4 regions of the Streptomyces sp. NBC_01525 genome follow, and region 3 is predicted to be linked to each of the others. Evidence: riboswitches for the same ligand, from Rfam matches in the RefSeq annotation. Region 3 holds a riboswitch; each other region holds the start of a gene.

The links. A riboswitch is a leader RNA that binds a small molecule or an ion and turns the genes downstream of it on or off. The one in region 3 is predicted to bind cyclic di-AMP.
Positions count from the first base shown of each region.
Region 1: linked by a shared signal. The riboswitch ahead of OG422_RS13905 (M23 family metallopeptidase) and the one ahead of OG422_RS23865 (M23 family metallopeptidase) in region 3 are both predicted to bind cyclic di-AMP.
Region 2: linked by a shared signal. The riboswitch ahead of OG422_RS00845 (C40 family peptidase) and the one ahead of OG422_RS23865 (M23 family metallopeptidase) in region 3 are both predicted to bind cyclic di-AMP.
Region 4: linked by a shared signal. The riboswitch ahead of OG422_RS11650 (transglycosylase family protein) and the one ahead of OG422_RS23865 (M23 family metallopeptidase) in region 3 are both predicted to bind cyclic di-AMP.

Region 1 is NZ_CP109397.1:3,126,417-3,134,243, forward strand. It holds gene OG422_RS13895 (protein kinase family protein) at 1-787, opposite strand, end outside; gene OG422_RS13900 (aldo/keto reductase) at 917-1,858, opposite strand; gene OG422_RS13905 (M23 family metallopeptidase) at 2,100-3,260, opposite strand; cyclic di-AMP (ydaO/yuaA leader) riboswitch at 3,273-3,426, opposite strand; gene OG422_RS13910 (DUF2332 domain-containing protein) at 3,812-4,918, shown strand; gene OG422_RS13915 (PP2C family protein-serine/threonine phosphatase) at 5,096-6,238, opposite strand; tRNA gene OG422_RS13920 (tRNA-Lys) at 6,495-6,567, opposite strand; gene OG422_RS13925 (DEAD/DEAH box helicase) at 6,774-7,827, opposite strand, start outside.
Region 2 is NZ_CP109397.1:201,513-209,339, forward strand. It holds gene OG422_RS00810 (urease accessory protein UreD) at 1-185, opposite strand, end outside; gene ureG (urease accessory protein UreG) at 182-883, opposite strand; gene OG422_RS00820 (urease accessory protein UreF) at 957-1,631, opposite strand; gene OG422_RS00825 (urease subunit alpha) at 1,683-3,404, opposite strand; gene OG422_RS00830 (urease subunit beta) at 3,397-3,708, opposite strand; gene OG422_RS00835 (urease subunit gamma) at 3,726-4,028, opposite strand; gene OG422_RS00840 (M28 family metallopeptidase) at 4,554-5,495, shown strand; cyclic di-AMP (ydaO/yuaA leader) riboswitch at 5,919-6,119, shown strand; gene OG422_RS00845 (C40 family peptidase) at 6,124-6,588, shown strand; gene OG422_RS00850 (ATP-binding protein) at 6,606-7,034, opposite strand; gene OG422_RS00855 (8-amino-7-oxononanoate synthase) at 7,311-7,827, opposite strand, start outside.
Region 3 is NZ_CP109397.1:5,338,650-5,346,476, forward strand. It holds gene OG422_RS23855 (pitrilysin family protein) at 1-492, shown strand, start outside; gene OG422_RS23860 (pitrilysin family protein) at 531-1,913, shown strand; cyclic di-AMP (ydaO/yuaA leader) riboswitch at 2,158-2,313, shown strand; gene OG422_RS23865 (M23 family metallopeptidase) at 2,326-3,102, shown strand; gene OG422_RS23870 (GntR family transcriptional regulator) at 3,332-4,027, shown strand; gene OG422_RS23875 (HPr family phosphocarrier protein) at 4,317-4,598, opposite strand; gene OG422_RS23880 (GNAT family N-acetyltransferase) at 4,822-7,785, shown strand.
Region 4 is NZ_CP109397.1:2,640,789-2,648,615, forward strand. It holds gene eno (phosphopyruvate hydratase) at 268-1,557, opposite strand; gene OG422_RS11650 (transglycosylase family protein) at 1,891-2,541, opposite strand; cyclic di-AMP (ydaO/yuaA leader) riboswitch at 2,546-2,756, opposite strand; gene OG422_RS11655 (transglycosylase family protein) at 2,976-3,989, opposite strand; gene OG422_RS11660 (cytochrome P450) at 4,222-5,544, opposite strand; gene OG422_RS11665 (nucleoside triphosphate pyrophosphohydrolase) at 5,686-6,726, opposite strand; gene OG422_RS11670 (SurA N-terminal domain-containing protein) at 6,840-7,484, opposite strand.

The sequences.
Region 1 (7,827 bases), 2.2 Mb from region 3:
CGCGGCTGAGGGCGAGGCCGAAGTCCGTGAAGTAGACCCGGTGGCCGTCGGTGAGCAGGTTGGCGAAGTGGGTGTCGAAGTGGACCAGCCCGTGGGCGCTCATGAACTCGGTGCCGCGCAGCAGCTCGTTCTCCGCCCAGCGGTAGGGCGCGCTGCCGCCGGGCTCCGCCCAGGCGCCGTTCCGGAGGTCGGAGAGCCGGTCCGCGAGCGTCCGGGGCACGTGCTCCAGGAAGAGCACCAGGCTGAAGGAGGAGCTGCCGATCGCCTCCAGCCGACGGCGTACCGCGGAGGAACCCTCCCAGTGGGCGACGGCCCCCTCGACGCCGCCGAACGCGTCGGCGAAGTCGCCCGGGGGCCGGTCCGGCAGGACGCGCCAGTGGTACAGCAGCGGGAAACCCGCGTACGCGTTCCGCAGGACCCAGGCGGTGGTCATGAGGTGCGCGGCCAGTTCCCGCCAGGCGCCGAACCCCGCCGAGCCCACCCCGTACTGGTAGTAGAGGGGGAGGCCGAAGAGGTTGGCGGTCGAGCGGACGTGCTCCGGCCGCAGTTCGAGGTCGGTCAGCGGGACGCGTTTGACGAAGACCCGCCGCCCCTCGACCTCCATCTCCGCCCGCCGGCCGCCGATGCCCGAACCGCGCGCCGGAGCGGCGGCCACCGCATCGGTGAGCCCGCGGTCGCTCAGCAGGGAGAGCCGCGCGCCCACGTCCGCGTACGCCGACAGGCGCGCGGCGGGAAGCGGCTCGGTCTCCGCCGCGGGCCTCGTACCTGATACGCGGGGCTCATCCATGGGCGACTCCGCCTCCCGGCACATCCGACCTCCCGACCCGTACCCCGCGTCTACCCATGCACCGGGCAGGCCCACCTCAGGCGCTCAACGACCAAGGCGGGCCCACCGTTCACGCCGCCTTACGCCAACTTACGCCGAAGCCTCATCCAGCGACGTCAGTTCCTCGGCGCTGAGCCGGAGGCCCTGTACGGCCAGCAGGGCGGGGAGTTGGGCGGTGGTGCGGGCGCTGGCGATCGGGGCGGTGACCGTGGGGCGGGCGGCGAGCCAGGCGAGGGCGACGGTGGCCACCTCCGCACCATGGGCAGCGGCGACGGCGTCGAGGGCGGCGAGGACGCGGACGCCGCGCTCGGTGGCGAGGTACGCGGCCGCCTCGCCGGACCGGGCGCTGTCAACGTCCGTACCGGGGCGGTACTTGCCCGTCAGGAAACCGGAGGCGAGCGCGTAGTACGGGACGGCGCCCAGACCGTGGCGGGCGACGACATCGGCCAGTTCGCCCTCGTAGGTGTCGCGGGAGACCAGGTTGTACTGCGGCTGGACCGCGACGTAACGGGCGAGGCCCTCGCGCTCGGAGAAGGTCAGGGCCTCCTCCAGGCGCCGCGCCGAGATGTTGGAGGCGGCGATCTCGCGGACCTTTCCGGCCCGGACGAGGTCGTCGAGGACGGTCAGGAACTCACCGACCTCCAGCGATTCGTCGTCGTAGTGGGTGTAGTAGAGGTCGATGTGGTCGGTGCGCAGGCGGCGCAGCGAACCCTCGACGGCCTTCTTGATCGTGTCGGCAGAGAGGCCCTTGAGGTCGGGGTGGGCGCCGACCTTGGTGGCGATGACGACGTCGTCGCGGTTGCCGCGGGCGGCGAGCCAGTCGCCGATGACGGTCTCGGATTCGCCGCCCTTGTTGCCCGGCACCCAGGCCGAGTAGGCGTCGGCGGTGTCGATGAAGTTGCCGCCGCCGGTGACGTACGCGTCGAGCACGGCGAACGACTCGGCCTCGTCGGCGGTCCAGCCGAAGACGTTGCCGCCGAGGCAGAGCGGGGAGACGGAGAGCGAACCGAGCGGCCTACGTGTGGTGGTCATGCGTCACTTCAACACGCGGTAGGGCGGGGGCATTCCGGGGCGCGGCATCCGGGTGCCCACCCGGAGTGCCGCCCCAACTGCCCGCCCCGGGCCGAGCGCTGCCCGCGCGCGCCGCCGGAGCCACGACCGGCGCACGCCGCGCGCCGCGCACGCCCCGGCCACGCGCCCGGCCCGCCCGGGGTCCTGCCCGGCGCGCGGCACCACCGCGCACGCCCCGGGCCGCCCCTCGCGCTCCCCGTCCTCAGACGTTCAGGCCCCGCCCACGCAGCCACGGCATCGGGTCGATGGGATCGCCGCCACCGGGGCGGACCTCCAGGTGGAGGTGGGGGCCCGTGACGTTTCCGGTGGCGCCGACGCGGCCGATGACCTCGCCGGTGGAGACCTTGCCGCCGGTCTTCACCATCGACGAGAGGTGGCAGAACCACAGCTCCGTCCCGTCGTCGAGGGTGAGGAGGATGCGGTAGCCGTACGCACCGGCCCAGCCCGCCTGGGTGATGGTCCCGGAGTGCACGGCCTTGACCGGCGTGCCCGTAGGGGCGGCGAAGTCCTGGCCGGTGTGGTCGGCAGCCCAGCGGTCGCCCGGCTGGCCGAAGCTCGCGGTGAGGGTGTACGAGGTGACCGGCAGCAGATAGCTCTTGGCCAGCTCGGCCAGGCGCGCCGCCTCCGCCTTCGCGCGGGCCTCGGCCTCGCGCTTCGCCCGGGCGGCGGCCTCCTTGCGCGCGGCCTCGGCCCGCTCCGCCTTCGCGTCGGCCACGGCCTCCTTGTGGTCCGTCGCCGCGGTCTTCTCCGCCTGGACGAGGGCGGTGTGTTCGGCGGCGTCCCGGGCGTCGCGCTCGGCGGCCGCCTGCTGGGTGTCGGCCTGCTGGAGGATGCGGCTGCGCAGCGCCTCTCCGGCGCCGGCCCCCTGCCCGTCCTCGGTGGTGATCCCGGCGGACGACAGCGGCGCCGCGGCGGTGACCGCCCCGGGCGCGTCGCCCGCGTCGTCGGAGGAGCCGAGCAACGACCCGATGCCGGGCAGCGATTCGGCGTCCGGCAGCGCTCCGGTGACGTCGGCGGCGAGGGAGCCGATGTCCGGCATGGAGATCGGGACCGGCGGCTTCTCCTCGGCGGTCGCCATGCCGCCGGCGCCGACCGCCGCGATCACGCCGACGCCGAGGACCGTGCCGCCCCGGGCCAGACCGCCGCGCTGCTTGGCGACGCGGTGGCGGCCACGGGCCGACCGCACGGACTCCTCGGTCGGGTTCCACTCACCGGGCCCGTCGTCCGCCGCGCCGTACGGACCGGGGCCCTCCGGGGCGAACGCGCCCGGGGCGAAGGTGGCCGTATCGGTAAGGGACCCTGGCAGATCCTGGGGGAGGGGGCGGGCGGACGCGGCCTCGGGGGCAAGCCTGTTGGACGCCACGGGGGCGCACTCCTTTCCTTCCTTCGCGCCTACCGGGTTAGCTGACGGGTTCGGAGCAGGAAGGTCTCCTACGGGCGGCCTCTGGCCGAGGCGTCCGATTCACCCCATGGTGGTGGTTCCCCGGTTCCCTCCGCGCCGCTCGGGCCGCCCGAGGCAAATTCAGGACACGTCACGGCAGTTCACGAAATATCGGCGCATCGGCGTGCAAGGAGGCGCCGTATACGGAAGTGACCACCGGTGTGCCTGGATGCCCGGCATACCTGAAGAGCGCGTACGGGATTCGGCGTGGGGGCACGGTGCCGCCTCGGCGACGGCTGGGACGACCGCGCTCCGTTATCGGACAGTAATAGAGATCGGGGCCGATTTCCAAGCGATCCCGCGAATCCGCTCCATCCGACTACAGTCATTGGCCAAGACTTTTCGGGACAACGAACGGTGAAGCCGGGCGAGTTGATCGCCTTTCACGAAACGGCCTCCGCGTGATTGTGCATCACTTGTTATGCGGAGGGGTGCGCACCCTTCACTCTCCGTGAGGGCAGTAGCGTCTGATCATGGTCGTCGACTTCGTCAACAACGCACCGGCCCTGGCAGCGCGCTACCGGGACTTCTCCTGGTGGGAGGCGCGGGGCCGGTGTGCGGCCCACGAGGAGCTGACGGCGCGGATCGGGCAGGACCCGGAGCTGTGCGAACTCCTCGCCGCCTCCCTCCCGGTGGGCAACAAGCAGCAGCCCAACCTCCTGCTGGCGGCCGTCCGCCACCTCGACGGCCCGCACGCCGAGCAGGGCCCGCGCGGTGAGCTGGCGTACGGCCGCTGGCGCGAGTGGACGATCCGGCACTGGGACGAGGTCCGCGCGGTCGTCATGAGCCGCTCCACCCAGACCAACGAACCGGCCCGCTGCGCCGCCCTGCTGCCCGTCCTGGCCCGCCTCCGCGGCCCGTTGGCCCTCCTGGAGGTGGGCACCTCGGCCGGTCTCTGCCTCCACCCGGATCGCTACCGGTACGCGTACGAGCCGGACGCCGCCCTGGGGACGCCCGGAACGGCGGCGCACCCGGAGGCGTCCACCCTCGGGGCCCCGGACAGTCCGGTCACCTTCCGGTGCCGCGTCGGGCGGGAGGACCGGGTGGCCGAGGAGGACGCGGCACCGCCCACGCGGCTGCCGGAGATCGTGTGGCGCGGCGGCATCGATCTCGCCCCGCTCGACCCGGTGGACGACCCCGAGGCGCTGCGCTGGCTGCGGTCCCTGGTGTGGCCGGGCACCCCGGAGCGCGCACAGCGCCTGACGGCCGCCGTGGACGCGGTACGGACGGCGCCGCGGCCCGAGATCGTCCGCGGCGACCTGGTCGAGGAGCTGCCCGCGCTGGCGGCACGGGTCCCGGAAGACGCCACGCTCGTCGTCTTTCACACCGCCGTGCTGCCCTATCTGCCGCCCACGCACCGGGAACGGTTCGCCGACCGGGTGCGCACGGTGCTCGCCGCGCGGCCGGGCGGCGGCCACTGGATCTCCCAGGAGCACCACTCCGTCACCCCGTGGCGGCCCGCCCCGACCGCCGGCCGCCTCACCCCGGCCGACCAGGAGCGGCTGCTGACCCTCGCGCTCGACGACCGCCCGGTGGCCCTGACGGGAGCGCACGGCCAGAGCGTCCACTGGGTGGCGTAGGGGGCCGCCCTCGGGGCCGCACCGGCGCGCGGGGCCCGGCCGCACGCCCCGCGCGCCGGTGCGGCCCCGCACGCCCGGCGTGCCCGGCGTGCCCGGCGTGCCCCGTAGCCCCGCACGCCCCGCGACGACCCGCCCGCGCCCCGCCACTCCTCCGCGCACCGACCGGGCCTGCTCCTCCTACTCCTCCAACGGCCGCTGCACCGCCAGCAACGCCATGTCGTCCGCGCCCGCCCCGCCGGTGTGCCGGGCGACCTCGGCGACCAGCGTGTCCAGCAGCCGGTCAGGATCAGGGAAGGCCCGGCCGCGCAGCCGGGCCACCGGGTCGTAGAACTCGCCCGCCCGGTTGCGCGCCTCCGTCAGCCCGTCCGTGTAGAGCAACAGGACCGCACCGGCGGGGAAGAACATCTCGTCCGCCCGGTCCGGCCACCCGGCCACCTCGCTCATCCCCAGCGGCAGCGCGTGCACCGCGGGCACCACCGTCCGCAGCCCACCGTCCGGGGCGAGCAGCAGCGGCGGCGGATGCCCCCGGTTCAGGACCCGCAGCACGGCCCGCTCCCCGGACGGGATCTCCGCGAGCACGGCCGTGGTGAACCCCTCGTACTGGTCCAGCCCCTCGCGCCGCCGCCCCTCCCGCTGGAGCGCCCGCTCCAGCCGGCCGGCCACCGCCTCCAGCGTCGCCTCCTGCTCCGCCGCCTCCCGGAACGCCCCGATGACGATCACCGCCGCCTCCACCGCCTCCAGCCCCTTCCCCCGGACGTCGCCGACGATCAGCCGTACGCCGTGCGGCGTCTCCTGCACCGCGTAGAGATCCCCGCCGATCCGCGCGTCGGCCTGCGCCCCCACGTAACGGGCGGCGACCGCCAGCCCCCCGACCCGCTCCGGCGGCGTCGGCAGCACGGCCCGCTGGGCGGCCTCGGAGACATCGCGTACGGAGGCGAGCCGGGCGTCGGAGAGCTGTACGACGCGGTTGATGCCGAGGGCGAGGACGGCGACGACGAAGACGGTGGAGATCTCGGTGGCGGAGAGGTTGGCGTCATGGGGGGCACCGGTGAAGAGCGCCGCGCCCAGTTCGCCGAGCAGCGCCGCGAGCGCGGTGAGCGCCGTGTTCCGCAGCGAGTACAGGGGCGCGGCGACCAGCGGCGCCGCCGAGAAGAACGGCGAGGCGGTGAAGCGGGCGGGGGTGACGAGGTCGAAGACGATGCCGACGACGATCAGCAGGGCGGGCAACCAGCGCGCCACCCGACGGCCGAGGGGCGGCAGCTGCGCCCGCCGCGCCCGCCGCTCCCGGTCCCCCGGGCGGACCCGCCCGCCTCGCGCCATCCGCACCGGCCTCTTCCCACGCCTCGCCCGTCCACGGGCCGTCACCACACCCGCCCGCTCCTCGGCCCCTCAAGACTTTCCGCCCCGCCCCCGGTGCGCGAGCCGACGGCGGCCGGACGGGTCACCCTCGGGCGGACGGAACGTCTGACGGCCCGACGGCTCACCCAAGGCACCGGAAACACGAAGCGCCCCGGCCGATACCCCCGGCCGGGGCGCTGAACCGCAGGTCAGAAGAGCATCCCTGCGAGGAATCCGGTGGGCCATCAGGGGCTCGAACCCTGAACCAATGGATTAAAAGTCCACTGCTCTGCCAATTGAGCTAATGGCCCGCTCCGAGCAGCATAGCCCGACACCCTCCCGCGCCCCGAAGGCATTGCCGCCCCAGGCGCTCCGCGGCGGCGCCGGGCGGGCGCGCCCGTGGCGGTTTCGGGGCCTCAACGCGCAGGGCCCGTACGGCACTTGTGTGCGGTACGGGCCCTGCGGCCGGAGTGGCGACGCCGGGTCACGGCGTCGCGGTGTCCGGGGTCAGCTGTGGTCAGCCGTTGCGCTTCCAGCGCGGCTTGTCGTCGCGGCGGCCGAAGGAACCGGCGGCACCCGCACCCGAGCCACGGTGGTCGTCACGGCGGCCGTAGGGACGGTCGCTGGCACCGGAGCGGTAGCCACCGGACGGGCGGCCACCGGAACGGTCGTCACGGTTGAACGGACGGTCGCCGCCACCGGAACGGTAGCCGCCGGAGGCCGGACGGCTGCCGGAACGGTCGTCACGGTTGAACGGACGGCTGGGACGGTCACCGCGGTCGCGGCCGAAGCCGGAGCTGGAGCCGGAACCGGAGCGGTCGTCACGACGGTCGAAGGAACGCCCACCGGAACGGTCGTCGCGGCGGTCGTCACGACGGTCGAAAGAACGGCCACCCGACCGGTCGTCACGACGGTCATCACGGCGCTCGAAAGAACGGCCACCGGAACGGTCATCGCGACGGTCGTCACGGCGCTCGAAAGAACGGCCACCCGACCGGTCATCGCGACGGTCGAAGGAACGCCCACCGGAACGGTCGTCGCGGCGGTCGTCACGGCGCTCGAAAGAACGGCCACCCGACCGGTCGTCACGACGGTCATCACGGCGCTCGAAAGAACGGCCACCCGACCGGTCGTCACGACGGTCATCACGGCGCTCGAAAGAACGGCCACCGGAACGCTCGTCGCGACGGTCGCGGCGCTCGTAGTTCCCGCGCTCGTCACGCTGTGCGGGGCGGCGCTCCTCGGGGGCGTCGGCCTGGGCCGGGGCCTCGGCGGCCGCGGCCTCCACGGTCGCGGCGACGGCGGCGAGCGCCTCGGCCGGGTCCTCGCCGCGCTCACGGGCGGCGCGGGTGGTCAGCCGGTCCGCGTCCTCGCGCAGTTCGGTGGCGCGGCGCTGCACGCGCTCCAGCTCCCGGGTCAGCTCCTGGACCTCGCGCTCGGCCTGCTTGGCGGAGTTCGCGGCCGACTCGGCCTGGACCTCGGTGAGCGACCGCGCGCCGGTGATCTGGGCGACGTCCTCGTCGAAGGCGCCCGCACCGCCGACGATGTGGCGCGAGGCGTCCACGCCCGCG
Region 2 (7,827 bases), 5.1 Mb from region 3:
CAGACGCGGGCCTGCGGCCCGGGGAAGCCGGTCCGGCGCAGCGCGAACGGCCCGGAACCGTCCAGGACGGGCAGCCGGGTAATGCCGTGCGCGTCGGTGCGGGCGAGGACGCGGGCGGTGGCCCGCAGTCCGGCGGCCGTGGCCGGGACGCCGGACGGCCGGGTGGTGGTGGGCGCGGGGCTCATGCGGCGCTCGTGGTCCAGCCGGCGAGGCGGGCACGGACCCACTCTGCGACCGGGGTGACGCCGCCGTCGGACTTGACGTTGGTGAACACGACGGGCAGTTCACCGCGCTGGGCCTTGGCGTCGCGGGCCATGCCCTCCAGGTCGACGCCGACGTGGGGCGCGAGGTCGGTCTTGTTGACGATCAGCAGGTCCGCGGTGGTGACGCCGGGGCCGCCCTTGCGGGGGATGTCGTCGCCGCCCGCGACGTCGATGACGAAGATCTGCGCGTCGACGAGGCCCTTGGAGAAGGTGGCGGTCAGGTTGTCGCCGCCGGACTCGACGAGGATCAGATCGAGCGGGCCGACCTCGTCCTCCAGGTCCTCGACGGCCTCCAGGTTGGCGGAGATGTCGTCGCGGATCGCGGTGTGCGGGCAGGCGCCGGTCTCCACCGCCTTGATCCGCTCACCGGGCAGGACCGCCTCGCGCAGCAGGAACTCGGCGTCCTCCCGCGTGTAGATGTCGTTGGTGACGACGGCGAGGGACAGTTCGTCGCGTAGCGCCCGGCACAGGGCGGCGACGGTGGCGGTCTTGCCGGTGCCGACCGGGCCGCCCAGGCCGATGCGCAGGGCGCGGCGGGTGCCGTCGGGGCGGGTGGACACCGCGGCGCTGTAGCTGTGGCGGTGCGGGAAGATCTCGTCGAGTTCGTGGTCGAGGTGCATACGGACTCCGTAGTCGTGCGAGCGCGCGAGGCGCAGGGGGCCGCCGGGAGCGGGTGGCTCCCGGCGGCGGTGGTCAGGAGGCGAAGAGGCGGACCGGCCAGGCGGCGTGCTGTTCGGCGGTGATGTCGAGCAGCGGCGCCGACGCGGCGGGCAGCACGTGCGGCCCCTCCGTCGGGAAGCGGGCCCCGGCCGCCGCGGCGTCGGCCGCGAGACGGTCGAGGTCGCCGGCGAGGCGGGCGAGGACGGCGGTGGCGTCGAAGGGGTCCAGGCTGAGCAGCCGGACCACCGCGGTCGCCGGACCGCTGACGTTCTCGTACGCCGCGGCGTAGGCGGCGTCCAGCGGCGTCAGCCCGGCGGCGCGGGCGGCGACGCCCAGCACCACCGGCTGGTGGGCGCCGCGCGGCCGCGCCGCGGCCAGCGCGGCCAGCTCCGCCGACGGCCAGGCCGCCCGCGCCGCCCGCATCATCTGGCGGCCCAGGCGGCGGGCGGCGGCGCGCAGCGCCGGGACGGGCGTGCGGGCGTCCGCCGCGTCGTCGAGGGCCAGCGGGTCGCCGCCCGCCGCGGCGGCCGCGGCAAGCCCCGCCGCGACCAGCCCGGCGGTGTGCAGCCGACCGCGGCAGAACGCCTCCAGCGAGGCGGCGTCCGTGATGCGTCCGGCCGCGACCGCGGCCTCCGCCCCGCCGGAGTGCGCGTGCCCTCCGGCGGGGAACCGGCCGTCGGCGAGCACCATGAGGGCGGCGCGGTTCATCGCGGGCCTCCGGGGTGCGTGCCGTTCCTGGATGAGGTCATCTGCGTCATCTCAGAAGAGGAAGTAGCGCTGCGCCATGGGGAGTTCGGCGGCGGGGGCGGGCTCGACCACCTCGTCGTCGATGGTCACCGTGAAGGTGTCCGGCTCCACGTGGACCCGCGGCAGGGCGTCGTTGTTGCGCATCGACGCCTTGGTGACGGACCGGGTGCTGCGGATCGGCTCGTACGCCTTGGCGAGCGGGAGCCGTTCGGCGATACCGTCCTCGACCGCCTGCGCGGAGACGAAGTTGACGGAGTTGCTGCCCGGGGCGCGGCCGATGGCGCCGAACATGGGGCGCGGCAGGATCGGCTGCGGGGTGGGGATGGAGGCGTTGGCGTCGCCGACCTGCGCGTAGGCTATCTGGCCGCCCTTGATGACGAGCAGCGGCTTGACGCCGAAGAACGCCGGGTCCCACAGCACCAGGTCGGCGAGCTTGCCGTCCTCGACGGAGCCGATGACGTGGTCGATGCCCTGGGCCGCGGCCGGGTTGATGGTGTACTTCGCGACGTACCGGCGGGCGCGGGTGTTGTCGGCGGCGGTGTCGCCGGTCAGCAGGCCGCGGCGCTTCTTCATCACGTGTGCGGTCTGCCAGGTGCGCAGCACGACCTCGCCGATGCGGCCCATGGCCTGGGCGTCCGAGGACATGATCGAGATGGCGCCGAGGTCGTGCAGGATGTCCTCGGCGGCGATGGTCGAGGGCCGGATGCGGGACTCGGCGAACGCCAGGTCCTCGGGGACCGCCGGGTTGAGGTGGTGACAGACCATCAGCATGTCGAGGTGTTCCTCGACGGTGTTGACGGTGTGCGGCCGGGTCGGGTTGGTCGACGCGGGGAGCACGTTGGGCTCGGAGACCATGGCGATCATGTCGGGGGCGTGACCGCCGCCCGCGCCCTCGACGTGGAAGGCGTGTATGGAGCGCCCGGCGATGGCCGCGATGGTGTCGCCGAGGAATCCGGCCTCGTTGAGGGTGTCGGTGTGGATCGCGAGCTGGGCGCCGCTCTCCTCACAGATGTTCAGGCAGGCGTCGAGGACGGCGGGCGTGGCCCCCCAGTCCTCGTGGATCTTGAAGCCGAGGACCCCGGCGCGCAGCTGGTCGCGCATCGAGTCGGCGGACATGGTGTTGCCCTTGCCCAGCAGACCGACGTTGACGGGGAGGTTGTCCATCGACTCCAGGAGCCGGGAGATGTGCCAGGCGCCGGGGGTGATGGTGGTGGCCTTGCTGCCCTCGGCGGGGCCGGTGCCGCCGCCGACGAGAGTGGTGACGCCGGAGGCGAGGGCCTCGTCCACCTGCTGGGGGCAGATGAAGTGGACGTGGGTGTCGATGGCACCGGCAGTGAGGATCTTGCCGTTACCGGCGATGATCTCGGTCTCCGGGCCGATGACGAGGCCGGGGTGGACCCCGTCCATCGTCTCGGGGTTGCCCGCCTTGCCCAGGGCGACGATCCGGCCGTCGCGGATGCCGACGTCCGCCTTGACGATGCCCCAGTGGTCGAGGACGACGGCGCCGGTGATGACGGTGTCGGGGGCGCCCTCGGCGCGGGTGACGCGGGATTGGCCCATCGACTCGCGGATGACCTTGCCGCCGCCGAAGACGGCCTCGTCCCCGGCGCGTCCGGGACCGCCGCTGCGGTCCTCCTCGATCTCGATGACCAGGTCGGTGTCGGCGAGGCGGATACGGTCGCCGGTCGTCGGGCCGAAGAGGTCGGCGTAGTCCTGGCGGGAAAGCTCAGCCATCGAGGGTGCCTCCGGTCTCACCGCGCAGCCCGGCGACGATCCGCTTGCCCGCGAGGGGGACCAGCTCGACCTCGGTGGGGATACCGGGCTCGAAACGCACGGCGGAGCCCGCCGCGACGTTGAGCCGCATGCCGTGCGCGGCTGCACGGTCGAACGCCAGGCCCGGGTTGGCCTCGGCGAAGTGGTAGTGGGAGCCGACCTGCACGGGGCGGTCGGCGGAGTTGAGGACGGTCATGCGCGTGAGGGGGCGGCCTTCGTTGAGGCGTACCGGCTCGTCGGCGTAGAGGATCTGTCCCGGGATCATCTTCTGCTCTCCCGTGGTCAGTTGATGGGTTCGTGAACGGTGACGAGCTTGGTGCCGTCGGGGAAGGTGGCCTCGACCTGCACGTCATGAATCATTTCGGGGACGCCGTCCATGACGTCGTCGCGGCTGAGCACCTGGCGTCCGGAGGACATCAGCTCGGCGACCGTGCGGCCGTCGCGTGCCCCTTCGAGGATGTGGGCGGTCAGCAGCGCAATGGATTCCGGGTGGTTGAGCTTCAGCCCCCGCGCTCGGCGCTTTTCGGCCACGTCGGCTGCCACATGAATCATCAGGCGTTCCTGCTCATGCGGTGTCAGTTGCATACGTTCCACCTCACAGACTTCCTGCCCGGGTACGCGTTCGCCCAGGTCACAGGCGTGGACACGCCCGTATGGGTAGATGTATCACACAGCGACTAAAGGGAGAGCAAACCGCCCCTCCGCAAGAGGTCATCAACACCCCCTCGCGCAGCGGTGAGTTCGGGCACATTTCCTCGGCGTTACACGACTGCCCACCTGAGGAACCCTTCTCATCACTGGAGAGTCGGCACCTTCCTTACCGGGAGTTACCGAGTGGCGACCGAATTCCCCTTCCGGATTTCCCGATCCGGAAATTCCCGACAGCCGTAATGCGGCGGCGAATTCCACATCCCGGAACGCCGGCCGGACCGATCGGGCACGACACCCCGGGTGCCGCGAATTGCACGCTCCGGGCAATCCGGGCCATCCAGCGCTCGACGAACACCACTGTCCGGTATCCGCTCTTGACGGGGCGGAGATCGCTCACGATCCTCATGTGCGCGTCAAAACGCTCCGCACCACCCCCCACACCAGCATCGGAGCCACACCGTGACTCGCACCGCCCGTACCCGCCGCCTCACCCTCGCCACCGGCGCCTGCGCCGCCGTCGTCGGCCTGCTCGGCGTCGCGGCCAGCGCCCAGGCGACCGCGCCGACCGCCGCGCCCGACATCCCGGTGGCCGACATCAAGGCCGACCTCGCCAAGTTCCAGTCCATAGCCGACGCCAACAACGGCACCCGCGCCCACGGCACCGCCGGGTACCAGGCGTCGATCGACTATGTGAAGGGCAAGCTGGACGCCGCCGGGTTCACCACGCAGGTCCAGGAGTTCAACAGCGGCGGCGCGAAGGGGTACAACCTCATCGCCGACTGGCCGGGCGGCGACGAGAGCAAGACCGTGATGTCCGGCGCCCACCTCGACTCCGTCCCCGCGGGCCCCGGCATCAACGACAACGGGTCCGGTTCCGCCGGGATCCTGGAGGTCGCGCTCGCGGTCGCCAAGGCGGACCTCAAGCCCACCAAGCACCTGCGGTTCGGCTGGTGGGGCGACGAGGAGGACGGCATGATCGGCTCCTCCCACTACGTCGACTCGCTCGGCGCCGACACCGCGAAGCTCGATTCGTATCTGAACTTCGACATGATCGGCTCCCCCAACCCCGGCTACTTCGTCTACGACGACGACGCGCGGCTGGAGAAGGTGTTCAAGGACTGGTTCGCGTCCAAGGACATCGCCACCGAGAAGGAGACCGAGGGCGACGGCCGCTCCGACCACGCACCGTTCAAGGACGCCGGGGTCCCGGTCGGCGGGCTGTTCTCCGGCGCCGACTACATCAAGACCGACGCGCAGGCCAAGGCGTGGGGTGGCGAGGCGGGCAAGGCGTTCGACGCCTGCTACCACGAGTCCTGCGACACCTCGAAGAACATCGACGACACGGCGCTGGACAACCACACCGACGCCATCGCCCAAGCGGTCTGGGAGCTGAGCTCCTGACCTCCCGCGCTCGCGCGCTACCGGCCTGACCTCACCCGGTCGGCTCCCGCGGCCCGGCCGCCCCTCCCGGCGGCCGGGCCGCGGCATGCCACGACGGTGGCCGACCGCCGCGCGCCGCCGGTCCGGCCGCGTCCGCGCCCGACACCCCTCGCCCGACCGGGCTCGCCCGTACGGACCAGCCCGTTCCCGGCTCTCACGGGGACGTCATGTTGCAGGGCGCCAGGGCGGAGAGCGCGGCGCGGGACCGCTTTCCCGCTGGTCCGGGGCGCGCGGGCGGACCGGGCGCCCGGCACCGGACGCCCCGAAAGCACCACTTGACGCACTTGTGATCAATGTCACACTTCGTCATTTCAGCGCGGAATTCGCCCGCCCGATGCGTGACGATCCCCTCGACGACAAGCCCCCGCCACAGCGGCGGGGCGGTCCGGACGGACGCCGAATCCTGCCGCCGTCCCGGATGTCAGGTCGACGCGGACGCATCGGCAGGAGCGGAGGACCCGAGCACGACGGGGCCACGGCCGTCAGGCCGACGGGCCCCTTGGGGTGAAGCCGTACGCACGGCCGGGCAACTTCGCCTGCCCGAACCCGACAGGTCTTCCTTCGCAGGCGGCTGACGAAGGGTTTGCGCATGACTGTGCGCATGCACATGCCGGCCGCGGTCGCCCGGGCCGGAACCATCTCCGCTCTCACACTCGCCACCGTCGGCGCGACCGTCACGCTCCCCCCGGGCGCCGACGCCAGCCCCGTCTCCGCCACGGCGGTACGGATCGCCGCGTCCAAGAAGGGCGCGCCCTACCAGTACGGCGCCCGGGGGCCGCACCGTTTCGACTGCTCGGGGCTGACGCAGTACGCCTTCAAGCGCGCCGGACGGAGCCTGCCACGCACCACCTCCGCGCAGTACAACCGCACGCGCCACATCCGCGCCGCCGCCCGCAAGGCCGGTGACCTGGTCTTCTTCCACGGCGGCCAGGGCGTCTACCACGTCGGGATCTACGCCGGTCACAGCCGCATCTGGCACGCCCCGCGCACCGGCACCGTCGTCCGCCTGGAGAAGATCTGGACCGGCGCGGTGTCGTACGGCCGGGTCGGCTGAGCGGCGGGGGCCGCGGGTCACCGCCCGGCGGACGGCCACGGCAGCCGGACCCGGACGGTCTTGCCGCCGCCCGGGTCCGGCACGGTCGCCACCTCTCCCCCGGACTCGGCGGCCAGCAGACCGACGATCAGCAGGCCGCGGCCGCCGTCCCGGCACAGCTCGGCGGGGAGCCGCCGGGGCGGCCGGGGGTCGCGGTCGGTGACGCCCGCGGTCAGCGTCTCGTCGCGGTCGAGCCGCAGCGCGACGGTGAAGTACGGGGAGGTGTCGCCGGTGTGCCGGACGGCGTTGGTGGCCAGCTCGGAGACGATCAGCCGGACCGCGTCGGTGAACGGCGCGGCCGGGTCCAGGCCCCAGGCGCCGAGCACCGCGGAAACGTGCCTGCGCGCGGTCGCGACCGACTCCGGCGCGCCGGGGAGGGTGAGGGTGGATTCCTGGTGATCTGCCATCGCGGTGCCATCCTTTTTCCCACCGGGGGTCGGATCCGGCGCACGGGCGGGAGGCGGGACGCCGCTCGGTCACCGAGTCGGCCACGCACGCCGGGGTGCGGACCGGCGGTCCATGCTGCCGGTACGCCCCGCGATCCACCACGAAATGCCCATATCTCTCGCTCGAAGCGGTGAATCGTACGACGCGAGAGCGGTTCGGGCGCCCCCGGCGGCCCTCCGGCCGCTACCGGCGGCTCCGGCGCACGCACCGTCCGGTGCGCCCCGCCGCCCGAAGGCTCATCCGCGCGGCGCGGTCGCCGTCAGGATCCGTACCGCCGTGTGGAGATGGGCGTCCGTCAGATCGGCGCGGGCCGTCAGACGCAGCCGGGAGACGCCGTCGGGCACGGACGGCGGGCGGAAGCAGCCGACGAGGAGGCCGGCGGCGCGGCAGTCGGCCGCCCAGCGGACGGCGGCATCCGGCGACGGGGCGCGGACCGCGACGACGGCGGCGTCCGGCCGGACCGCGGCCAGCCCGGCGGCGGTCAGCCGGTGGTAGAGGGCGGCGGCGGCCTCGCCGGTGCGGGCCGCGCGCTCCGGTTCGCGGCGCAGCAGCCGCAGCGCGCCGAGGGCGCCGCCGGCCGCCGCCGGGGCGAGCCCGGTGTCGAAGATGAACGTCCGCGCGGTGTTGACCAGATGCTCGATGACCCGGGCCGGGCCGAGGACCGCGCCGCCCTGGGAGCCGAGGGATTTCGACAGCGTCACGGTGGCGACGGTGTCCGGCGCCCCGGCGAGCCCGGCGGCGGCGACGGCGCCG
Region 3 (7,827 bases):
ACCGTCCTGGGCGGCGGCGAGTCCTCACGTCTCTACAACCGCCTGGTGCGCCGCGACCGCAGCGCCGTCGCCGCCGGGTTCGGTCTGTTGCGGCTGGCCGGTGCGCCGTCGCTGGGCTGGCTGGACGTCAAGACGTCCGGGGGCGTGGAGGTCGCGGACATCGAGAGCGCCGTCGACGAGGAGCTGGCCCGGTTCGCCGCCGAGGGGCCGACCCCGGAGGAGATGGAGCGGGCGCAGGCCCAGCTGGAGCGCGAGTGGCTGGACCGCCTCGCGACGGTCAGCGGGCGCGCCGACGAACTGTGCCGCTATGCCGTCCTGTTCGGCGACCCGCAGCTGGCGCTGACCGCCGTGGGGCGTGTTCTGGACATCACGCCCGAGGAGGTGCACGCCGTCGCCCAGGCCCGGCTGCGCCCCGACAACCGCGCGGTGCTGGTGTACGAGCCGACCGCCGCCGACGAGAGCGCCGACAACGACGAGGAGGCGGACCGGTGAGCGACGCCACGACCCGCGAGGACCTGGCCATGAGCGAGATGACCTTCCACCCGCAGCCTCGGGGCGGGGCGCCCAAGCCGTGGGCCTTCCCGGCGCCCGAGCGCGGTGCGCTGCCCAACGGCCTGACGGTGCTGCGTAGCCACCGCCCCGGCCAGCAGGTCGTGGCCGTCGAGGTCGACATCGTCGCGCCGCTGGAGTCCGAGCCGGAGGGCCTGGACGGCGTCGCCACGATCATGGCGCGGGCGCTGTCGGAGGGCACCGACCGGCACGACGCCGAGGAGTTCGCCGCCGAACTGGAGCGCTGCGGCGCCACGTTGGACGCGCACGCCGACCACCCCGGGGTGCGGGTCTCCCTGGAGGTCCCGGCCTCCCGGCTGTCGCACGCCCTGGGGTTGCTCGCCGACGCGCTGCGCGCCCCCGCCTTCCCCGAGGGCGAGGTGGAGCGCCTGGTGCGTAACCGTCTCGACGAGATCCCGCACGAGCTGGCCAACCCGGGGCGCCGCGCCGCGATGGCGCTGTCCAAGGAGCTGTTCCCCGCGTCGTCCAGGATGTCGCGGCCCCGGCAGGGCACCGAGGAGACCGTCGGCCGCATCGACGCGGCGGCCGTCCGGGCGTTCTACGCGGCGCATGTGCGGCCCGCGGCGGCCACCGTCGTGATCGTCGGTGACTTCACCGGCATCGACGTGGCCGCGGCGCTCGCCGACACGCTGGGCGCCTGGCAGGGGTCCGCCGCCGAGCCGGTCGCCGTCGCGCCGATCACCGCGGACGACACCGGCCGCGTCGTGATCGTCGACCGCCCCGGCGCGGTGCAGACGCAGCTGCTCATCGGGCGGATCGGCGCCGACCGCCACGACCGCCAGTGGCCCGCGCAGGTCCTCGGCACGTACTGCCTGGGCGGCACCCTGACGTCGCGTCTGGACCGGGTGCTGCGTGAGGAGAAGGGCTACACCTACGGGGTGCGGGCCTTCGGTCAGGTGCTGCGGTCGTCGGCGCCGGACGCGCCCGGGGGCTCCACCGGCGCCTCGATGCTGGCGATCAGCGGCTCGGTCGACACCGAGTCCACCGGTCCGGCCCTCGACGACCTGTGGAAGGTGCTGCGCACCCTCGCGGCGGAGGGGCTGACGGACGCTGAGCGGGACGTCGCCGTGCAGAACCTCGTCGGCGTCGCGCCGCTGAAGTACGAGACGGCGGCGGCGGTCGCGGGCACCCTCGCCGACCAGGTGGAGCAGCATCTGCCGGACGACTACCAGGCGCAGCTGTACGCGCGGCTGGCCGAGACCGGCACGGTCGAGGCGACCGCCGCCGTGGTCAGCGCGTTCCCGGCGGACCGGCTGGTGACGGTGCTGGTCGGTGACGCGGCGCAGATCGCTGAGCCGGTCCGGGCGCTGGGCATCGGCGAGGTGACGGTCGTCAGCGGCTGACGAACCGGAGGGGCGGTGGCCCCGGCCGGGCCGTCACGGCGGCCCGGCACAGTGGAACAAAAGGGGATCCCGAGGGTGGACGGCCACTCTCGGGATCCCCTTTACGCCCGGATTTGCTGGCCACTGGTTCCGCCGCCCCGGTGTGGCGTAACGCACAATATGGCGTTTCTGTTTGCCGATTGAAAGTTGCCACGATTAGCTTCATGCGCGCTGTCCGTCAGCTGCACGCCGCAACCGCGGCACCGGACAGTCATCGCCGAGTCCCCGTACGGCGCGAGCCAGGGGAGCCGGGGACCCACACGTCCCTGGGGTGAATCGGGCGCCTCTCCGGAGGAACCCGTAGGAGACCTTCCTGCTCCGAACCCGTCAGCTAACCCGGTAGGCGAGAAGGAAGGAAAGGACCAGCCAGCACATGGCGTTCACCCGTGCCACCGGGAAGCATCGCCGTCCGAGCCGCAGCGCCCGGACGACCCGCAACATCGCCGGCATCGCCGGTCTCGCCGCCTCCGGCGTCGTCGTCTCCGTGTCCTCTCCCGCGATGGCCGCCACGTCCGGCGCCGCGCACGACACGGGCCTGCAGCGGGCCGTCGTCCTCGGTGACGAACTCGCCGAGCGCGTCCAGGCCCAGGCCGATGCGCAGCAGGCCGTCGCCGAGACCGCCGAGGCCAAGGCGAAGGCCGAGGCCGAGGCGGAGAAGCAGGCCCAGGCCGCCAAGGCGGCGGCCGACAAGCGGCACGACGCCAAGGTCCGCGCCGCCCGCGAGGAGGAGCGCAAGCGCCTCAACGCCTTCGTCGCCCCGATCTCCGGCTCGTACGTCTCCACCGCCTACCAGGCGTCCAGCGGACTGTGGTCCTCCGGTACGCACACCGGCATCGACTTCCACGCCGCCCCCGGCACCACCGTGCACGCCGTCGGCGCGGGCACCGTCGTCGAGGCCGGGTGGGGCGGCGCGTACGGCAACAACATCGTCATCAAGATGAACGACGGCACGTACACCCAGTACGGCCACCTGTCGCAGATCGGTGTCTCGGTCGGCCAGCAGGTGATGCCCCATCAGCAGATCGGTCTGTCCGGCGCGACCGGCAACGTCACCGGCCCGCACCTGCACTTCGAGGCCCGTACCGGTCCGGACTACGGCTCGGACATCGACCCGATCTCCTACCTGCGGTCGCACGGCGTCAACGTCTGATCCACATCGCCTCCCGGAGCCCCGGCCCGCCCTCACTGGGCGTCCGGGGCTCCGGCGCGTCCGGTGCCGTACGGCGGGTGGCCGGATTTCCCGGCGGTCAGGGAAGGCCCTCACCAAAAGATTTCCATGAATGCGTGAAGGCGGTAAAGAAGCCGACACCGTCGAATAGAGTCGCCGAAAAGGCGCCGTACACCGGCGTTTTCCGGGGAGGACGGTGGAGGCACCCACGATGACGCAAGGCCAGATTTCCGTGCAGCGCATCTCCACGGCGATTCGCGACGACATCGTTTCCGGTGCGCTGATCCCCGGCAGCCGACTCGTCGAGGACATTCTGGCCACCCGTTACGGCGTCTCCCGGGTGCCGGTCCGTGAGGCGTTGCGGACCCTGCAGTCCGAGGGGTTCGTCACCGCGCGACGGCACGCGGGCGCCTGCGTCGCGGCGCCCACCGCCCAGGAGGCGGCCGACCTCCTGGATCTGCGCGCACTCCTGGAGCCGATGGGCGCCGCCCGCGCGGCGGCCCGCCGCACCGACGCGCATCTGAAGGTCTTACGGGGCGTGGTGCGGCTCGGCAGGGAGCGCGCACGCCGCGGCTGTCCGGGCGATCTGCCCCGGTTGGACCGCTGGTTCCACGAGACGCTGGCGCGGGCGGCGGGCAATCCGGGGCTGACCGCGCTGCTGACCCAGGTGCGGCGGAAGATCGAGTGGATGTACGTCGTCGAGCTTTCGGCGCGGTACGCGGAGACCTGGGACGACCACGGTGCGGTGCTGGACGCGGTGACCCGGGGCGACGCGGAGGCGGCGCGCGCCCTGATGGCGTCGCATGTCGCGCGGTCGCTCCCGGCGTACCGCCCGCGGCACCGTCAGCCGGCCGCGGTGCGCCATCCGCAACGTCCCCTCAGCAGCGGGCGGGTGCGTTCTCCATAGGGGCGCGGTATACGGGGCGACCGGCGGGTGGCGGGATCTGTTCGGGGAATTGCGGAAACGGGTGCCGGGAAAACACGCCATCCGGGAATTGCCGCAATCGCGTAGATGCGTATTCAGGTATTCGGTCGTGCGGTGCCCGCGGGGCTGCGGCGAATTGCGGGCAGGGGAGGGGTGCCGCCTCGGGGGGGCGTTCCGTCGCGCGGAACGCGAAAGGCCCCGCTGCGGTGACCGTTTCCGGTCGTGGCGGCGGGGCCTTTCCCCGGCTGTGGGGAGGCGGTGGCGTCCTGGTTCAGACGGTCTCCGGCAGCTCGTCGAGGCCCTCGGCGACCAGCTTCGCCAGGCGCTCCAGCGCGGCCTCCGCGCCCTCGGCGTCCGAGGCGAGCACGATCTCCTCGCCGCCCTGGGCGCCCAGGCCCAGCACCGCGAGCATCGAGGCCGCGTTCACGGGGGTGCCGTCGGTCTTGGCGATCGTCACGGGAACGCCGGCGGCGGTGGCCGCACGGACGAAGATCGAGGCGGGACGGGCGTGCAGCCCCTCGGCCCAACCGACATTGACGCGGCGCTCAGCCATGGTGTTGCCCTTCAAGTCGTAACGGTTGTCTAGACCAGTCTCTCACGCGGTCACCGGTGCTTCGGAAGCCCCACTTCCGGTGTTCCGCACCACGTCCGCACCACGTCCGGACCGGTCCGCGGGTGCCGCCCGACGACTGCCGCCCGGGTGCCCGCCGCCGGCCCGGGGCCCGGTCCCCGCGCACACCGAGCCGGTTGTCGGTGCCCGGCCGTACGCTGTCCGCATGCAGCAGCCGCCGGATCACGCGTACCCGCGCCACTGGGAAGCCGATGTGGTGCTGCGCGACGGCGGCACCGCCCGGATCCGCCCGATCACCCCGGACGACGCCGAGCGCCTGGTCTCCTTCTACGAACAGGTCTCGGACGAATCGAAGTACTACCGCTTCTTCGCGCCCTACCCCCGCCTCTCCGACCGCGACGTGCACCGCTTCACCCACCACGACTACGTCGACCGGGTCGGCCTCGCCGCCACCGTGGGCGGCGAGTTCATCGCCACCGTCCGCTACGACCGGATCAACGACCGGGGGCTGCCGGCCACGGACCCGGGCGACGACCAGGCGGAGGTCGCCTTCCTGGTACAGGACGCCCACCAGGGCCGCGGCGTCGCCTCCGCGCTGCTGGAGCACATCGCCGCCGTTGCCCGGGAGCGCGGCATCCGCCGGTTCGCCGCCGAGGTACTGCCCGCCAACTCCAAGATGATCAAGGTGTTCACGGACGCCGGGTACACCCAGCAGCGCACCTTCGAGGACGGCGTCGTCCGGCTGGAATTCGACCTCGAACCGACCGAGCAGTCCATGGCCGTGATGCGCGGCCGCGAGCAGCGCGCCGAGGCCCGCTCCATGCAGCGGCTCCTCGCCCCCGGCTCGGTCGCCGTCATCGGCACCGGCCGCACGCCCGGCGGCGTCGGCCGCACGGCCCTGCGCCATGTCCTCGACTCCGGCTTCACCGGCCGCGTCCACGCCGTCAACCACGCCTTCCCCGAGGGGACCGACCGCCTCGACCCCGAGGGCGTCCCCGCCGTCCGCTCCCTGCGGGAGATCGACGGCCCGGTCGACCTCGCGGTCATCGCCGTCCCCGCCGACCACGTCCCCGAGGTGATCGACGACTGCGGGGAACACGGCGTCCAGGGCGTCCTGGTCCTCTCCTCCGGGTACGCCGAGGCCGGAACCGAGGGGCGCGAACGCCAGCGCGCCCTGCTGCGCCGCACCCGCTCCTACGGCATGCGCCTGATCGGCCCGAACGCCTTCGGCCTGATCAACACCGCCCCCGGCGTCCGGCTGAACGCCTCCTTCGCGCCGGTGATGCCCGCCACCGGCCGCATCGGGCTGTTCACCCAGTCCGGCGCGATCGGCATCGCCCTGCTCAGCGGGTTGCATGAGCGCGGCCCCGGGGACGGCTCGCCCGCCGGGGTCTCCACCTTCGTCTCCGCCGGAAACCGCGCCGACGCCTCCGGGAACGACCTGCTCCAGTACTGGTACGACGATCCGGACACCGATGTCGCGATCCTCTACCTCGAATCCATCGGTAACCCCCGCAAGTTCACCCGCCTCGCCCGCCGCACCGCCGCCGTCAAACCGGTCGTCGTCGCCAAGGGCGCCCGCCACCACGGCACCGCGCCCCTGGGGCACACGGTCCCCACCGTCCGCATCCCGGACAGCACCGTCGCCGCCCTGATGCGGCAGGCCGGGGTCATCCGCGTCGACACCGTCACCGAACTCCTCGACGCCGGGCTGCTGCTCGCCTCCCAGCCGCTCCCTGCGGGCGCCCGCGTCGCCGTCCTCGGCAACTCCGAGGCGCTCTCCCTCCTCGCCTACGACGCGTGTCTGACCGAGGGCCTGCGCCCGCGGCGCCCCCGGGTGCTGCCCTCCGCCGCGACCCCGCACGACTTCCACACCGCCCTCGCCGAGGAACTGGCGCGCGAGGGCTGCGACGCCGTCGTGGTCACCGCGATCCCCTGGGTGGGGGAGGGCGACGCGACAGCCCCGGGGGAGGGCGAGGAGCTGGCTGCGGCGCTGCGCTCGGCGGCCGCCGCGGGCCCGGCCAAGCCGGTGGCCGTCGTTCATCTGGCCATGGACACGTTCGCTACGGCGCTCGCGGCTCCGGCCGGCCCGGGGGTGCCCGATGACGTTGCCGCGGCCGCCGACCCCGGCGGCCCCGCCACCGGCCTCGGGGAGCCCGCCGCCCAGGCCGGACCGGAAGCGCCCGGCGCGGGGGCCGCAGCGCCCACCGCGCTGGCCGGTCCCGAGACCCCCGCCGCAGACGGCGTTCCCGTGGCCCCCACCTCGCCCACCGCCCCCTACCCACCCGCCCGCACCCCGCTCCCCGCCTACCCCGCTGCCGAGCGCGCCGTCCGGGCCCTCGCCGCGGCCGTGCGGTACGCCGCCTGGCGCCGGGAGGTCGCCGAGCCGGGCCGGGTCCCCGCGTACGACGACATCCAGGAGGCCGCGGCCGGTGCCGACATCGCGCGGCTGCTCGACCACCTCGACCCGCCCGCCGGCCGCTCCGTTCCGCTGCCCGCCGAGGACGCCGCCGCCCTGCTCGCCCGCTACGGCATCCCCACCCAGCCGTCGCTGCCCGCCCCCGGCCCGGACGCCGCCGTCCGCGCCGCCGCCCGCCTCGGCTACCCCGTCGCCCTCAAAACCACCGCGCCCCACCTGCGTCACCGCAGTGACCTCGGCGGCATCCGCCTGGACATAGCCGATGAGGAGGACCTGCGCCGCACCTACGGCGAACTGACCGCCTCCCTCGGCACCCCGGAGGAGCTGGCGCCCGTCGTCCAGAAGATGGTGCCGCGCGGCGTCGACACGGTGATCCGCGCCGCCATCGACCCGGCGGCCGGTGCCGTCCTCTCGTTCGGCCTGGCGGGCGCCCCCTCCCAGCTGCTGGGCGACATCGCGCACCGCCTCATCCCCGCAACCGACCGCGACGTCGACGCCCAGATCCGGTCGATCCGCGCCGCCCCCCTCCTCTTCGGCTGGCGCGGCTCCCAGCCCGTCGACACCGCCGCACTGGCCGAGGTGCTGCTGCGGGTGTCCCGGCTCGTCGACGACCACCCCGAGGTGGTGGGCGTCGACCTCGAACCGGTCGTCGTCGCCCCGCACGGTCTGTCCGTCCTCGGGGCGTCCGTCCGCCTCGCCCGCCCGCCCGCCACCACTGACCTCGGCCCCCGCCGCCTGCCCGCCTACTGACCGCCCGCGCGGCACAGCGGGAGCTGTGCCCCCGCCACACCG
Region 4 (7,827 bases), 2.7 Mb from region 3:
CTGTCATGGAGTTCGTACGCTCCCGCCGGGCGGGGCCGTTCGGAAGCGCAGCCGTCCCCGGCAACGGTACGGGACCGTCGCCGGGGACGAACGCAGGCCGTGACGGCGGATGGCCCGCCCACGGTCGGGTGGGGCGGGCACTCGCGCCGGGAGGGTCAGCCCTTGCGGTGCTCACCGGTTCGCAGAGCGCTGTGCTCACCGGTTCGCAGAGCGCTGCGCTTACTGGTTCGCAGAGCGCTGCGCTTACTGGTTCGCAGAGCGCTGCGCCTACTGGTTCGCAGAGCGAAACCGGGGGAAGGCCGAGCGACCGGCGTAGACCGCCGCGTCGTCCAGGATCTCCTCGATGCGCAGCAGCTGGTTGTACTTGGCGACGCGCTCGGAGCGGGCCGGGGCACCGGTCTTGATCTGGCCGCAATTGGTGGCGACGGCCAAGTCGGCGATGGTGACGTCCTCGGTCTCGCCGGAGCGGTGCGACATCATGCACTTGAAGCCGTTGCGCTGGGCCAGCTCGACGGCGTCCAGGGTCTCGGTGAGCGAACCGATCTGGTTGACCTTCACCAGGAGGGCGTTGGCGGAGCCCTCCTCGATGCCGCGGGCCAGGCGCTCGGGGTTGGTGACGAAGAGGTCGTCGCCGACGAGCTGGACCTTGGCGCCGAGCTTGTCGGTGATGACCTTCCAGCCGGCCCAGTCGTCCTCGAACAGCGGGTCCTCGATGGAGACCAGCGGGTAGGCCGCGACCAGCTCCTCGTAGTACTCCGTCATCTCGGCGGCGGAGCGGTCCTTGCCCTCGAACTGGTACTTGCCGTCCTTGTAGAACTCGGAGGCGGCGACGTCCAGGGCGAGCGCGATGTCCTGGCCGGGGGCGTAACCGGCCTCCTTGATGGCCTCCAGGATGAGGTCGAGGGCCTCACGGTTGGAGCCGAGGTTGGGGGCGAAGCCGCCCTCGTCGCCGAGGCCGGTGGCCAGGCCCTTGCCCTTCAGGACCTTCTTGAGGGTGTGGTAGACCTCGGCGCCCCAGCGCAGCGCCTCGGAGAAGGACTCCGCGCCGATCGGGGCGATCATGAATTCCTGGATGTCGACGTTGGAGTCGGCGTGCGACCCGCCGTTCAGGATGTTCATCATCGGGACGGGCAGGACGTGCGCGTTCGGGCCACCGAGGTAGCGGAACAGCGGCAGGTCGCTGGCCTCGGAGGCGGCGTGCGCGACGGCGAGGGAGACGCCGAGGATGGCGTTGGCGCCCAGCGAGCCCTTGTTGTCGGTGGCGTCCAGGTCGAACATGGCCTGGTCGATGAGGCGCTGCTCGGTGGCGTCGTAGCCGACCAGCTCCGGGCCGATCTGCTCGATGACGGCGAGGACGGCCTTCTCGACGCCCTTGCCCTGGTAGCGGTTGGGGTCCCCGTCGCGCAGCTCGACGGCCTCGAAGGCGCCGGTGGAGGCACCGGACGGGACGGCGGCCCGGCCGGTGGAGCCGTCGTCGAGGCCGACCTCGACCTCGACCGTGGGATTACCTCGCGAGTCGAGAATTTCGCGGGCTACGACGACGTCGATGGACGGCACGTTGTCTCCTTCATGGGTGTCTGGAGTTCTGCGGCACGAGCCTAACGGCCCCCGGTCCTTCCGCTCGCTCCCGGCCCGCGCTGCGGGACGAAAGGTGCCTCGGACGCCGGGTACCGGACATTCGACAACGAAGGCCGCGGAACGGAAAAGCAGCTGATAAGGGGCGGGGCACGACGCTGTGTCCGGCACCAGGGTACGGAACGGCGAAACCCCGCCTCGGCGCGCGGAGGCGGCATCGGCGGTGAGCCGGTGCCGCCCCGGGGACGTGCGCGCCGGGCGGGGTTTCCCGTGGGACCGGGGTGCGGGGCGGTGAGAGCGGGCCCCGCGCGGGGATCAGACGTGGAGCTTCTGGCCCGGGAAGATGAGGTTCGGGTTGGAGCCGATGACGGACTTGTTGTCCGCGTAGACCGACTTCCAGTTCGTGCCGTGCGCCTTGGCGATCTTGGCCAGGGTGTCGCCGGACTTCACGGTGTAGTTGCCGTGGCCCATGGCGTGGTGCTGCGGGGCCTGCTGCTGGGGGGCGGCCTTGGGCTGCGGGGCCTGCTGCTTGGGCGCCTGCTGCCGGGGGACGGCCCTGGTGGTGGAGCCCGTGTTCAGGTCGGGGGACGGGCCGCCGGCGGAGAGGTTGCCGGCACCGGCGCAGGACCAGGCGCCCGGGCCCTGGATGGCGAGGAGCTTCTCGGCGGCCTGGATCTGCTGGGCCTTGGTGGCCTGGTCGGCGCGCGGGGCGAACTGGGTGCCGCCGGCGGCCGCCCAGCTGGAGGAGGAGAACTGCAGGCCGCCGTAGTAGCCGTTGCCGGTGTTGATCGACCAGTTGCCGCCGGACTCGCACTGGGCGACGGCGTCCCAGGTGGCGACCGAGGCGGCGGAGGCGGAGGTGGCGCCCATCAGCGGGACGGCCACGGCGGCGCCGGCGACACCGGCGAGGGTGGCGACGCGGACGGCCTTGGAGGGGCGACGGTGCTTGGCCTTGTTCATCAGCATGTTTCGTTTTCCTCACCGACGCCTGCGAGGTGAGCTGTCGGGTTCGGGCGGTGTGGATTGCCCGGCCGTGTGTGCCTCACACACGGCTTCACCCCAAGCCGGTCGACCCGCTTTCACGGGTGGGGCCGGCACTTACCTTGGGTCCCCCGCTCCTGCCTTCGGCGCTTACGCGTCGACCACCTTCGCCCACCGGCAGGATTCGGCGTGTGAACGAAGGGCCCGCTTTGGCGAGCGGTGCTGACCGTAAACAGAACCCCCTGTGTCGTTCAAACCCCACTTTCTGGGCACAGTTGACCGTCAACGACCGCAGAGGGCGCATATTTCCGCAGGTAGGACATGGTGTGGATGCGAAGGGCAGGTCGGGACGCCACGGGTGTCAACGAGAGCCATGTCTCACTTTCGCCAAAAGGGGCAAAGCTACCCATCTCCCTCGATCAGTGGCCCAGATCGAGGAGTTGACCTGGGTGAATGAGGTCCGGGTCGTCGCCGATGACGTCCTCGTTGCGCTCGTACAGCGCGGGCCAGCCGCCCGGCAACTCACGCGCCTCGACGATGGCTGACAGGTTGTCACCGGGGCGCACGGTGTACGCGTCCTCGCCCGGGTCCGTCCGCTCGCCGCCCCGCGAGGCGTGCCGCCCCGGGGCGCGGTCGCTGCCCCCGACGCCCCCGTTGGCGTCGCTGCCGCCGCGGTGGCGCCCGGAGCCGTCACCGTCACGGGAGCCGCCCCCGTCCGCCGGGGGCGTCGTACGGGACGGGTGCGAGGGCTCGGACGGGGTGGAGGTGTGGCCGGACGGGTCGTCCGACGGGCCGGGCCTGCCGGGCCGCCCCGAGCCTTCGGGCACCTCCGGGGAGTCGGTGGCGTCGGGCGTGCCGGGTGAGGTGGACGGGTCGGGGGTGCCGGACGGGTCCGGCTCGCCCTTCGGCGCGGACGGGTCGGTGGTGGACCGGTCCGGGCCGTCGGGGATCGAGGTCCCGTCCTGGCCGGTGTCCGTGCCGGTGCCGGTGTCCGCGCCGTCCGCGTCGGCGGGCGGGGTGGTGACGGTGCCGCCGGGGTCGACGTCGGGGATTCCGCCGCCCTCGGTGAGTCCGGCGCCGGCCGCGCAGCGCGGCCAGGCTTCCGGGCCGCGGTCGGCGAGGATCGCCTGGGCCACGGCTATCTGCTGGGCGCGGCTGGCCAGGTCGGGGCGGGCGGCGTACTCCAGCCCGCCGTGGTCGCGCCACATGTCGAGGGTGAGCTGGAGCCCGCCGTAGAAGCCGTTGCCGCCGGCGCTGGACCAGATGCCGCCGGACTCGCACTGGGCGACGCGGTCCCAGGTGGTGGCGTCGGCGGCGTGGGCGGCGCCCGCGCCGAGGAGGGGCAGGGCGAGGCCCGCGCCGGTCACTCCCGCCGTGACAAAGAGGGCCGGTGCCTGGCGGGGGCGACGGTGTCTGCCGTTGCCGGTGCGCATGCGATTGCCTTTCGAGCGGCGGTTGAGTTGTCCGCCCCGGCGCCCCGGCCCGGCCGCCGGGGTCCGGTACGGCCGTCCACCGGGACGGTGGAGCGCTTGTTCGGTGGCAAGGTAGCCGGGCTCACGGGGCGTCACAAGCCGGTGTAGCAGAGATCACGTGTAGGTCACGTGACTGACGGAGCGTCAACTTATGGGCCGTGGGCGGCCGTCCGCGCTGGTGGACGGCGTGTCGTCAGGGGGCCGGGGTGAACGTCACGGGGAGGGTGCGCAGACCGCGCATGATGAGCCCGCCGCGCCACCGCATATCGTCCGGTTCCGCCGCAAGCCGGATGTCGGGCAGGCGGGTCAGGAGAGTGGCGAGGGCGGTCTGCCCTTCGAGGCGGGCGAGCGGCGCGCCGAGGCAGTAATGGATGCCGTGGCCGTAGCCGAGGTGCGGGTTGTCGGTGCGGCGCAGGTCGAGGGTGTCCGGGGCGTCGAAGCGTGCGGGGTCGCGGTCGGCGGCGGCCAGCACCACCAGGACCGGATCGCCCTCGGCTATCTGCTCGCCGCCGAGCGTCAGCTCCTCGGTCGCGAACCGCCAGGTGGCCAGCTCGACCGGGCCGTCGTAGCGCAGCAGCTCCTCGATGCCGGTGGTCAGGACGTCGCGATCACCGGAGGCCAGGGACTTCTGGAGGAGTTCGCGCTGGCCCGGAGTGCGGAGCAGGGCGTAGGTGCCGTTGCCGATGAGGTTGACGGTGGTCTCGAAACCGGCGAAGAGGAGGATGAACGCCATCGCGGCGACCTCGTTCTCGGTGAGGTGTTCACCGTGGTCGGAGGCGCGGATCAGCCCGGAGATCAGGTCCTCGTCGGGCGCGGGCTCGGGCGGCAGCGCGGCGCGCTTGCGGTGGATCAGCTCGGCGAGGTAGCCGCGGATCTTCTTGACCGCCTTGGCGACGCCGCCGCGCGGCCCGCCGCCGGTGCCGCCCGGTTTGGTGTGCCGGAGCATCATCCCGGCCCAGTCCCGGAAGTCGTCCTGGTCCTCGCGCGGGACGCCGAGCAGGTCGCAGATGGCGTAGATCGGCAGCGGGAAGGCGAACTCGTGGATGAGGTCGGCCTCACCGCGGGCGGCGAAGGAGTCGATGAGCGCGTCGGTCAGCTCCTGGACGCGCGGGGCGAAGGCGGCGACGCGGCGCGGGGTGAACGCCTTGGAGACCAGTCGGCGCAGCCGGGTGTGGTCGGGCGGGTCGATGTTGAGCAGATGCGTCATGAGGTTGGCGCTGCGCTCGCCCGGGATGCCCACCTTGCCCTTGCCGTGGGCGCTCTCACTGTGGTGCACCGGGTTCTTCGAAAGCCTGGAGTCGGCGAGCGCCTGCCGCGCATCGGCGTACCGCGTCACCAGCCACGCCTCGACGCCGCTGGGCAGCGCGGTCCGGTGCACCGGCGCGTGCTCGCGCAGCCAGGCGTACGCCGGGTACGGGTCGGCGCCGAACTCCCAGGTGAAGAGGGCGGGGGCGGGCGGGGTGGCGGCCTGGGGGTGCGCGGGGCACCCGGGGGCGGCTTCGGGCGTGTGGTGCACCTTTCGACGGTAACCGCTGCTCCGGCCACCGCGGACCGCGCGCCCTGTCCCGTAGGGGGCCGCCCCTACTCAGGCATCGGTGGCGTCACTCCGGCATCGGCGGACCGCTCCGGCGTCGGCGGCGCCCCGCTCCCCGGCCCCCTACTCGGGTATCTCGGGTATCTCCTCCGCCCCGGATGGCGGCAGCCCCTCCGCCTCGCGGATCGCGTCGCGGTAGGTGCGGGCGGCGGCGCGCAGGGCGGTTTCGGGGTCGGTGCCCTCGGCCTCGGCGCGGGCGGCCAGGGCAAGGAGTTCGTAGCCGATGCCGGGGGCGGCGGGGCGGACGTCGAGACCGGCCGTGCGGGCGCGGGAGGCGAGCTTGGCGGCGAGGGCCAGGGCGGGCTGGGTGAGCGGGACGCCGTCGGTGACCGACGCGCGCCGCTTCTCGACCGCCTTGGTGCGCAGCCAGTGCGCCCGGACGTCCTCGGGCGTCTCGGCGGGCTCGTCCCCGAACACATGCGGATGGCGGTGGATCAGCTTCTCCACGATCGCCCCGGCGACGTCGTCGACCGAGAAGGGTGCGTCGGGGTCGTCCTGGGCGATGCGGGCGTGGAAGACGACCTGGAGCAGGACGTCACCCAGCTCCTCGCACAGCGCCTCGCGGTCACCCGTCTCGATGGCCTCGACCAGCTCGTACGTCTCCTCCAGGGCGTACTTGGCGAGGTCTTCGTGGGTGCGGATGCCCGTCCACGGGCAGGCGGTGCGGATGCGGTCCATGACCTGGACGAGGTCGAGCAGCCGGGCGCCCGGCAGGTCGTACGCGCCAGGCAGCAGCTCCAGGTCGGGCATGGTCTCGCGGCCGGAACCGGCGAGGCGGGCCAGGCCGTCGGTCAGCGCGCTCTCGCCGTCGGCGGAGGTGAGGACGACGACCGTGCGGTCCCGGGCGACGCAGTCGTCGACCAGCTCGCGGGCGCCGGGGACGGCGGACTCCACCGTGACCCCGGCCTCGCGCAGATAGGGCAGCTGCGGGTGGGCGGCGTCGGCGCAGAGCACCCGGTCGGCGGCGCGCAGCGTCCGCCAGGCGTTCCAGGACAGCAGGCCGGGGGCGACGCGGTGGCTGGTGGTGAGCAGGACCAGGCGCCCGGTGCCGCCCTCGGGGCGGGCGTCGGCTCCGGCGTCGGCGGTGGGGACGTCAGCGTTCACCCCTCGAACGTAACGCACCCCACTGACAGCGCCCGCGCCGCGAACGGGCGGCGGCCCCGGCGCCCGGTGGCCGCACCGGCCGACCGGGCACCGGGGCCGCCCCGGTACGGGCCCTACGCCTGCTGCCGGGCGCCCGTGGCGTGGGAGATCCACGGGTCCTTCGTCGCGCCGAGGATCACCCGCCGGTCGTTCCAGGTGCCGAAGCGCGGGTTGACGTCGACGCCCATGGCGCGGGAGGTGCGGGCGAGGTTGTCGACGAGGCGGCGCTGGCCCTCGGCGCTGGTGCGGTCGGCGCCGATCTTCTTGGCGAGGCCGTCCAGCAGCAGTTGGTTGCGGACGGTCGCATCGACCTCGTCGGGGGCGACGGACTGCTGCTGGAGCCAGACGGCCTTCAGCCGGTCCGGGCCGCCCAGTTCCTTCTCGGCGGTGGTCCGCCACTGCTGCACATCGGAGCGGGTGACGGTGACCCCGGCGCGGTCGGCGCTGCGTTCCAGGACCCGTTCGAAGATCATGCCGTTGAGGGTGGCCAGGCTCAACTGGCCGGTGCTGGAGATGAGTTGACCGCCCTGCGGGGACTCGCTCTGGGCCCGGCGTACGTCCTTCACCTTCGCCTGGAGCTGGGCGACGGTGATCCGCTTGCCGTCGACGATGGCGGCGGCACCGGGGTGCGCGTCGCTGCCGCAGGCGGTGAGCAGCGGGGCCGCGGCCAGCAGGGCGGCGGAGACGGATACGGAGAGCACTGTCCTACGGCGGAGCACGGGGCCTCCCGGCAGAGATCGTGAACGAGACGGCGCGGCGCGAACGCCGCGCGGCGGCGGTGGGCGGGGCACCCCCGGCGGGTGCCGGGAGCGGGCATCTCATCGATCTGGCGTTGATCGATGGTAAGGAGTCCGGATGCCCCGGGCCACCGGTTGGCCAACGATTCCCCAGGTTTTTGGGTACGCGGGGGGCCGCGGGGCCGGGTGCCGGGCCGCCGGGGCGCCGCACGCCGGGCCGCCAGACGCCGGGGCGCCGGGTGCCGGGCCGCCGGACGCCCCGGCCCCGCGTACCCGGCCGCGCACCGCACCGCCCCGCCCGGGGCCGCCCGCCTCGGCCCCCGCC